3 regions of the Erwinia rhapontici genome follow, and region 2 is predicted to be linked to each of the others. Evidence: predicted binding sites of a transcription regulator. Region 2 holds the regulator's gene; each other region holds the start of a gene.
The links. The regulator PhoB, encoded in region 2, activates phosphate uptake and scavenging genes when phosphate is short. The targets are predictions, from matches to a motif close to CTGTCATAAAACTGNCNNAT.

Region 1 (3,284 bases), 1.3 Mb from region 2:
TATTGTGCAGGTACTGTATCAACCACAAGCGCAAAATATTCACTGTCGATGTGAAGGACTCTCATGATCGAACTTAAACACCTGCGGACGCTGCAAGCGTTGCGAACGACAGGTTCACTGGCGGCGGCGGCGGCCCAGCTTCATCAAACGCAGTCAGCGTTATCTCATCAGTTCAGCGACCTGGAGCAACGTCTGGGGTTCCGGCTGTTTGTACGTAAAAGCCAGCCGCTGCGTTTCACGCCACAGGGAGAAATTTTGCTGCAACTGGCGGAACAGGTGCTGCCGCAAATCCAGCAGGCATTGCAGGCCTGCCATGAACCGCACCAGACCACATTGCGCATCGCTATTGAATGCCACAGTTGTATTCAGTGGCTGACCCCGGCGCTGAACAATTTCCGCAAGAGCTGGCCGCAGGTGGTGATGGATTTCAAATCGGGGATGACATTTGACCCGCAGCCCGCCCTGCAACAGGGAGAGCTGGATGTGGTACTGACCTCCGATATTCTGCCGCGCAGTGGGCTGTTTTATTCACCTATGTTTGATTTCGAAGTCCGCCTGGTGCTGGCACCGGATCATCCCCTGGCGCAAAAGGCGCATATTTCACCGGAAGACCTGGCCAGTGAGGTGCTGATGATTTATCCGGTTCAGCGCCAACGCCTGGATATCTGGCGTCATTTCTTACAGCCGGCCGATGTCAGCCCAACGTTGAAAAGCGTAGACAACACGCTACTGCTGATTCAGATGGTGTCTGCACAGATGGGGATTGCTGCGCTGCCACACTGGGTAGTGGAGAGTTTTGAGCATCAGGGACTGGTGGTAACGAAAACGCTGGGAGAGGGCCTTTGGAGCCGCCTGTATGCGGCAGTGCGCGACGGTGAACAGCGTCAGCCTGTGATCGAAGCCTTTATTCGTTCCGCCCGCCAGCACGCCTGCGATCATCTGCCTCGGGTTCGTGATGCATCCCGTCCTGGCGTGCCACATCCTTCCATCAGCCATCCTTAGCATGCACGGCAGCCAGTCGACTACTGGCGTTACACGCTGACCCGCGCTCGTGACTCAGGGCAGCGCACGCCGCTAACGCAGATGCACCCTGAGGGACGACGAGTTATACTGCACTCACTGCAATTGTTTCACTACAGAGAGTCCCTATGACCAATAACGATGTCCTGCGCAGCGTGCGTTACATGCTGAATTTAAGCGATGCTAAAGTTGTGAGCATTCTGGCGCTGGCAGAGAGCGAAGTAACAGAAGCCGAAGTGCACAGCTTCCTGAAAAAAGAGGATGAAGCCGGCTATCGCCCCTGCCCTGATGTCATCATGGGTTACTTTCTGAATGGTTTGATTTTTGAACGCCGTGGCAAAAGTGAAGACGCACCTGCGCCTTCTATCGAACGCAAGATGACCAATAACATCCTGATGAAGAAGCTGCGTGTTGCCTTCGACCTGAAAACCACCGACATTCTGGAACTACTGAAAAGTGCCGATTTTGCGGTAGGACAGTCAGAAATTGGGGCGATCTTCCGTAAACCTGGGCATAAAAATTACCGCGAATGCGGCGATCAAATTCTGCGTAACTTCCTCAAAGGCCTGACGATGAAAATCCGTCCGGTGAAGAAAGCCTAAGCGATTGACTGACTGATTAACGCCATCTGCTGGCGTTAATCTTTGTTCTTCTGCCAGATTAAAACCTTCCTTTTAGAACAAAATCACTCACCAAACGAAACCCACAGCCTTTATCTGGGTTTGCATATGTGACTATCCTCACACTTTATAGTTTCATTATGAAAATAAAACACCGATTTGTGATGTAGATATAGCCATCTCGTCATAAAACTGTAACATTTGCGCCATTCTTCACAGTCAGTTGTTCTGATTACGACTACGCTATGCGCGAAATGGAACATTTATTCCTGTTTTAACAGGATCCTGTTCCTCTACTCTGCGCATTCGAAGCCGGATGTCAGTCTTTCGAGCCATGGGAGGCCAAAATGTTACGTTTTTTCAAACCTGCTGCACATCAGCCCCGCGTTGATGACAGCCGCGTTGACCCGTTATACCGCAAGCTACGCTGGCAGATCTTTCTGGGGATATTCTTCGGTTATGCTGCCTACTACCTGGTGCGTAAGAACTTTGCCCTCGCGATGCCCTACCTGGTTGAACAGGGTTTCTCACGTGGTGACCTCGGCTTTGCGCTCTCCGGCATCTCTATCGCCTACGGTTTCTCAAAATTCATTATGGGGTCGGTCTCTGACCGCTCCAACCCGCGCGTCTTCTTACCTGCTGGCCTGATACTTGCCGCGGCAGTCATGTTGTTTATGGGCTTTGTCCCCTGGGCAACGTCCAGCATCATGGTGATGTTTGTACTGCTGTTCCTGTGTGGATGGTTCCAGGGGATGGGCTGGCCGCCGTGCGGTCGTACAATGGTGCACTGGTGGTCACAGAAAGAGCGCGGCGGCATTGTTTCCGTCTGGAACTGTGCGCATAACGTCGGTGGTGGTATCCCTCCACTGCTGTTCCTGCTCGGTATGGCCTGGTTTAACGACTGGAAAGCGGCGCTGTATATGCCTGCTTTTGGTGCCATTGTTATCGCCATCATTGCTTTTGCGCTGATGCGTGATACCCCGCAGTCTTGCGGCCTGCCGCCGATTGAGGAGTACAAAAACGACTATCCACCGAACTATGATGAGAAACATGAAGATGAGCTAACGGCTAAGCAGATCTTTATGCAGTACATCCTGCCGAACAAACTGCTGTGGTATATCGCGCTGGCTAACGTGTTTGTTTACCTGCTGCGTTACGGCATCCTCGACTGGTCACCGACCTACCTGAAAGAAGTGAAACACTTCACGCTGGATAAATCATCGTGGGCTTACTTCTTCTACGAGTACGCCGGTATCCCGGGTACGCTGCTGTGCGGCTGGATGTCGGATAAAGTCTTTAAAGGTAACCGTGGTGCAACAGGCGTGTTCTTTATGGTGTTGGTGACCATTGCCACCGTTGTGTACTGGATGAACCCGGCCGGTAATCCTGGTGTGGATATGGCCTGTATGATGATTATTGGCTTCCTGATTTATGGCCCGGTGATGCTGATTGGTCTGCATGCCCTGGAGCTGGCACCGAAGAAAGCGGCGGGTACCGCAGCAGGCTTTACCGGTCTGTTTGGCTACCTCGGTGGGTCCGTTGCCGCCAGTGCTATCGTCGGCTATACCGTTGATTACTTCGGCTGGGATGGCGGCTTTATCATTATGATCGGCGGCTGTGTGCTGGCGGTGATCCTGCTGACGA
Region 2 (3,284 bases):
GAATGCATCCAGCGTGCCGATATAGATATCACGCACCGCATCGCTTTTGGTGACGCCCATCGTTGTCAGATGGCCGGTGGCAATAATGGGTAGCGGCAGGCCCAGTGCATCACGCTGTTTCAGCGCTTCCTGCCAGCACTGCTGATAGTGTTCAGTTATGGCTTCCAGCAGGCTTTGCTGCTTTTCGCGCCCTGACTGCCCGCTCTGGCTGCGCAGAATATCGCGCGGGCGCAAAAATGGAATGGCGCACAGCAGTGCTCCTGGCTGGCCATCGCGGCGATTAAGAACCAGAACCTGTTGACGAACATCGTCGCAGGCGGCGGCGATCACCCGAGTGTTCAGGCAGGCCAGCAGCTCGCGGGATTCATTCAGCATGGCGACTGAATCGTGATTGCCGCCCAGTACCACCAGTTGACAGCCGGTCTGCTGCAGATTGACCACGAAGCGGTTATACAGCTCACGTGCGTAGCTCGGCGGAGAGCCAGTATCAAAGATGTCGCCTGCCACAATAATCGCATCCGCCTGCTGTGCTTCTGCGTTAACCAGCAGCCAGTCAAGAAATGCCTGGTGCTCGGCTGCCCGGCTTTTGGTGTAGAAAAACTGGCCAAGATGCCAGTCGGCAGTATGAATGATGCGCATGGGGGTCCTTTCATGGCAGAAAGCGTGGGGAGTATTATACCTGTCCTGCATCCCGAATTATTCAGAGCAGATAAACATATTGATGAGGAGGGGATTTTATTTAATTCCATCAATGCTTTTAGGGGGTGCTTTTTTCATAAAAGTGTCATAAAACTGACGCATAATGGCGCCGCATATCCCCGTGACAACCTGTCACTGTAGCAGGAGCAATAATGGCCAAGCGCATTCTGGTGGTTGAAGATGAAGCCCCAATCCGTGAGATGTTGTGTTTCGTTCTGGAACAAAATGACTATCAACCGATCGAAGCCGAGGACTATGACAGCGCAGTAAGTATGCTCATTGAGCCGTGGCCGGATTTAATCCTGCTGGACTGGATGCTCCCGGGTGGTTCCGGCATTCAGTTTATTAAGCATCTGAAGCGTGAAGCCATGACCCGGGATATTCCGGTTATGATGCTGACCGCGCGTGGCGAAGAAGAAGATCGCGTCCGTGGCCTGGAAGTGGGTGCCGACGATTACATTACGAAACCCTTCTCACCCAAAGAGCTGGTGGCCCGTATTAAAGCGGTGATGCGCCGTATTTCACCGATGGCGGTGGAAGAGGTGATTGAAATGCAGGGGCTGAGTCTTGATCCGTCATCGCATCGCGTGATGTCTGACACGCAACCGCTGGAAATGGGGCCGACCGAATATAAATTGCTGCACTTCTTTATGACGCATCCTGAGCGTGTTTACAGCCGTGAGCAGTTGCTAAACCATGTCTGGGGAACTAACGTTTACGTCGAAGATCGTACCGTTGATGTGCACATTCGTCGCTTACGTAAGGCGCTGGAACTGACCGGGCACGATCGTATGGTGCAGACGGTTCGCGGAACAGGTTATCGTTTCTCTGCACGCTATTGATTGTTCGCGCTGGAGTCTGAACCGTGTTGGAACGCCTCTCCTGGAAGAGATTATTGTTTGAGCTGCTGCTTGCCGGTTTGCCCGCGTTACTGCTCGGGCTGCTGGTGGGTTGGCTCCCCTGGCTGCTGTTAATCTCAGTACTCTGTGTGCTGGGCTTTCATTTCAACAACTTACTTCGACTCTCTCACTGGCTGTGGGTTGACCGCAGCATGACACCTCCCAGCGGCCGTGGCAGCTGGGAACCGCTGTTTTACGGCCTGTATCAAATGCAGGCGCGTAACCGCCGCCGCCGCCGTGAACTCGGTCATCTGATCAAACGTTTTCGTAGCGGTGCAGAATCTCTGCCTGATGCGGTGGTACTGACCACCGAAGAGGGGACGATTTTTTGGTGCAACGGCCTCGCACAGCAGATGCTGGGGCTGCGCTGGCCGGAAGATAACGGGCAGAATATCCTCAATCTGCTGCGTTACCCCGAGTTTACCCGCTATCTGCGTCAGCGTGATTTTTCTCGCCCGCTTACGCTGGTGCTGAACAGCCATCGCCATCTTGAATTTCGTGTGATGCCTTACAGTGAAGGGCAATGGTTGCTGGTGGCGCGTGATGTCACCCAGATGCATCAGCTGGAAGGGGCCCGACGTAACTTCTTTGCTAATGTCAGCCATGAACTGCGTACGCCGCTCACCGTATTGCAGGGGTATCTGGAGATGATGAACGATTCCGTGCTGGAGGGCAGTCTGCGCGATAAGGCGCTGCACACCATGCAGGAGCAGACTAAACGCATGGACAGCCTGGTGAAACAGTTGCTGACCTTGTCACGCATTGAAGCTGCCCCGGCAATCGATTTGCAGGAAACCGTGGATGTGCCGATAATGCTGCGGGTGTTGCAGCGTGAAGCGGAAACGCTCAGTAACGGCCGCCATGATATTTATTTCCATACCGACCCGCATTTGCGCGTGTTTGGCAACGACGAGCAGCTGCGCAGTGCGATCTCCAATCTGGTGTATAACGCGGTTAACCATACGCCGGATGGCACGCGTATTGATATCAGCTGGCTGCGCAGCCCGCAGGGGGCACAGTTTAAGGTTAAAGATAATGGACCCGGGATTGCACCGGAACACCTGCCTCGCCTGACCGAGCGTTTCTATCGGGTTGATAAAGCGCGTTCCCGACAGACGGGCGGTAGTGGATTAGGGCTGGCTATCGTGAAGCATGCGCTCAGCCACCACAATACGCGCCTGGATATCAGCAGCACGCCCGGCGCTGAAACCTGTTTCAGCTTTCAATTGCCACCAAGGTTGATTGTCAGTGCCGAACTGGTCGAGAATGCGTTGCATTAAGTCTCACGGAACCCATGCAATGAAAATGTTAATCGCGCTGGCGCTGGTGCTGGTCAGTTCGCAGGTCCCGGCGAAGCAGGGCATGTTGGCGGGGAATCTCACCAGCGTTGGCTCGGATACGCTGGGTAACCTGATGGCGCTGTGGGGTGAGAGTTTTAATCGTCAGTATCCCGGTGTGAATGTGCAGATCCAGGCGGCCGGTTCGTCGACTGCGCCGACTGCGCTTGCCGCGGGGGCTGCTCAGCTAGGTGCGATGAGCCGCCCGATGCAGGCGGTAGAACGCCAGTTATTTGAAGACAGTTACGGTTATCAGCCGCTGGCTGTTCCGGTGGCGATGGATGCGCTGGTGGTGGTGGTCAATCAGGATAACCCGTTAACCGGCCTGAATGCCCAGCAACTGGACGCC
Region 3 (3,284 bases), 770 kb from region 2:
GTAATGAAAAAATAAAATTATGTACAGAATGGTGAATTTACAGTTTGTGTCGACTAATTGTTTATTGTGTCGACTTTATTATTCCATTCCAACTTCACAGCGCCTGCGCACATGCCCAGGCGGAACTCCACGCCCACTGGAAGTTATAGCCTCCCAGCCAGCCGGTCACATCCACCACTTCACCGATAAAATAGAGCCCCGGTACATCACGCGCTTCCATCGTTTTCGATGACAGCTGAGTGGTATCGACGCCGCCCAGCGTGACTTCGGCGGTGCGGTAGCCTTCGGTGCCGTTAGGCTGCACGCGCCACTGGTGCAGCGCAGTCGCCAGATCGGCCTGCTGACGGCTGTTCAGCTGCTTCAGCGTGCACTCCGGTACGGTCCCCAGCAGTTGCAGGCACTCAACCAGACGTTTCGGCAGCAGTTTTGCCAGGGTGTTTTTCAGGCTCTGATTAGGATGACTGTTACGCTCATCATTAATAAACGCGTCAATATCCTGGCCTGGGGAAAGGTTAACGGTGACAAATTCACCCGGTAGCCAGTAGCTGGAGAGTTGCAGGACCGCCGGGCCAGACAGGCCACGATGGGTAAACAGCAGCGCTTCTTTAAATACCGTACCGTCTTCGGCGGTGAGTACCGATGGCACCGAGACGCCGGATAGTGTCTGAAGCTGTTCCAGCAGCGGTTTATGCAGGGTAAACGGCACCAGCCCGGCGCGGGTGGGAAACACCTTCAGGCCAAACTGTTCAGCCATTTTATAGCCGAACGGCGACGCACCCAGCCCCGGCATCGATAATCCACCGCTGGCGATCACCAGTTTCTCTGCCTGTACCTCTGTGCCGTTCAGTTGCAGCGTGTAGCCGCTGTCGTCACGCGTGACGGACACCACCTCACTGCGCAAGCGTAATGTGACCTGCCCGTTCTCACACTCTTTCAGCAGCAGGTCAACCACCTGCTGGGCAGAGTCGTCACAGAACAACTGCCCCAGGGTTTTCTCATGCCAGGCAATACCGTGACGGTTAATAAGATCGATAAAATCCCACTGGGTATAACGCGCCAGCGCAGATTTACAAAAATGCGGGTTATGCGACAGGTAAGCCGCAGGTTCGGTGTAAAGGTTGGTGAAATTACAGCGTCCGCCGCCCGACATCAGGATTTTACGCCCGGCTTTTTTGCCATTATCAATCAGCAGCACCCGCAGCCCTTTTTGCCCCGCCTGGGCTGCACAAAACAGACCCGCTGCGCCTGCGCCTACTACGATAACGTCAAACTTTTCCACCACACACTCCGCGCCGACTCTCAAAAACGCTGATTGTAGTGAGTTGGGGGCGGGGATACCAGCTTCAGGCCCCAATCGGGGTTGAAACATTTTGTAACTTTATGATTTTTTAGTCTTTTCACCCGTAACTGTCATCACATTGACACGTTACTGTCAAAAAAAGTCTATATTTCCCTTTCCCCGGGTGCGGTTTGTCGCTGATAATGCGCCGCGTTCATGTCCTCCAAAATGGCGTAACGCTTATGCTACATCTGTTTGCTGGTCTTGATTTTCATACCGGCCTGTTACTGGTACTCGCTCTGTTGTTTGTCTTGATCTACGAAGCAATCAATGGCTTCCATGACACGGCCAATGCAGTCGCTACCGTGATCTATACCCGTGCAATGCGCTCGCAGTTAGCGGTTGTCATGGCAGGGGTGTTCAACTTCTTTGGTGTACTGTTGGGCGGCTTAAGCGTGGCTTACGCTATCGTCCATCTGCTACCCACCGATCTGCTATTGAATGTGGGATCGGCTCACGGGCTGGCCATGGTCTTTTCCATGTTGCTTGCCGCTATTATATGGAATCTCGGCACCTGGTACTTCGGGTTACCGGCTTCCAGCTCTCATACTCTGATTGGTGCCATCATTGGTATCGGCCTGACCAACGCGTTGCTGACTGGCACCTCGGTGGTGGATGCGCTGAACATTCCCAAAATGATCGGTATCTTTATGTCGTTGATTATTTCACCGATTGTCGGCTTAGTGATTGCCGGTGGATTGGTGTTTATCCTGCGCCGCTTCTGGAGTGGGAATAAAAAACGTCAGCGGATTCATATGACTCCAGCCGAGCGTGAAAAGATCGATGGCAAGAAAAAGCCACCGTTCTGGACCCGTATCGCGTTGATTGTCTCGGCGATTGGCGTCAGCTATTCGCACGGCGCAAACGACGGCCAGAAAGGTATCGGCCTGATTATGCTGGTACTGATTGGCGTTGCACCGGCAGGCTTTGTGGTCAATATGAACTCCAGCGGTTATGACATCACTCGCACCCGCGATGCGGTCAACCATCTGGAACAGTATTACCAGCAGCATGCCACCTCGCTGAAGCATATCATCGAGATGTCACCGCCTGCGTTGCCAACGCCGGAAGAGGTGCCAACAGGTCCTCATGAGTTCCATTGTGATGCGGCGCGTGCTTTGCCTGCCATCCAGCGTGCTCAGGGTCTGCTGAACAACCTCTCCAGCTATGATGCGTTAAGCGTGGAACAGCGCGGCCAGCTGCGTCGCCTGCTGATGTGTATCTCAGACACCGCAGAGAAAGCCGCCAAGCTGCCGGAAACCAAGCCTGACGACAAACGCTTCCTCAACAAGCTGAAGGGCGACCTGCTCAACACCATTGAGTATGCTCCGGTGTGGATTATCCTGGCCGTCGCGTTGGCACTGTCACTGGGTACCATGGTTGGCTGGCGTCGTGTTGCCACCACTATCGGTGAGAAAATCGGTAAAAAAGGCATGACTTACGCACAGGGGATGTCTGCTCAGATGACGGCAGCCGTCTCAATCGGTGTGGCAAGTTATACCGGGATGCCGGTTTCAACCACCCACGTCCTCTCCTCTTCCGTTGCCGGTACGATGCTGGTTGACGGCGGCGGCGTGCAGGGGCGCACCATTAAGAACATCCTGCTGGCGTGGGTCTTCACCCTGCCGGTCTCGATTGTCCTTTCCGGTAGCCTGTACTGGCTGGCACTGAAGCTGATTTGATGTGCAGCGGGTGGACCGAAAAAGGTCCGCCCGAAGAATGCGCGATTCATCCAGAAGGCGCCCCCTTATCAGGGGCGCCTTTTTTAATGCCAGATGGCCAGCCCAATAAGACTGATAAACACCAACCCACAGAGTGAACTGGTTAATAAAAACTGCCCACGAACGCGCTCGCAGCGTCGGATAAATTCATCATCGTGATGATCAAGATAACGCTGTGCCCAGATATACCCGATCAGCCGCACCTGTTTACTCGGCTGCCCATG

Region 1: a site for PhoB is predicted at 1,822-1,841, ahead of glpT (glycerol-3-phosphate transporter). Genes of this name have one in related genera too.
Region 3: a site for PhoB is predicted at 1,408-1,427, ahead of pitA (inorganic phosphate transporter PitA). Genes of this name have one in related genera too.

Annotation. Positions count from the first base shown of each region.
Region 1 is NZ_CP085627.1:4,764,457-4,767,740, forward strand. Features, by position in the region: gene metR (HTH-type transcriptional regulator MetR) at 64-1,002, shown strand; gene LJN55_RS21935 (YehS family protein) at 1,149-1,622, shown strand; gene glpT (glycerol-3-phosphate transporter) at 1,988-3,284, shown strand, end outside.
Region 2 is NZ_CP085627.1:1,049,934-1,053,217, forward strand. Features, by position in the region: gene sbcD (exonuclease subunit SbcD) at 1-639, opposite strand, end outside; gene phoB (phosphate response regulator transcription factor PhoB) at 852-1,541, shown strand; gene phoR (phosphate regulon sensor histidine kinase PhoR) at 1,565-2,878, shown strand; gene LJN55_RS04925 (PstS family phosphate ABC transporter substrate-binding protein) at 2,898-3,284, shown strand, end outside.
Region 3 is NZ_CP085627.1:277,218-280,501, forward strand. Features, by position in the region: gene LJN55_RS01170 (BaiN/RdsA family NAD(P)/FAD-dependent oxidoreductase) at 95-1,279, opposite strand; gene pitA (inorganic phosphate transporter PitA) at 1,522-3,021, shown strand; gene uspB (universal stress protein UspB) at 3,105-3,284, opposite strand, start outside.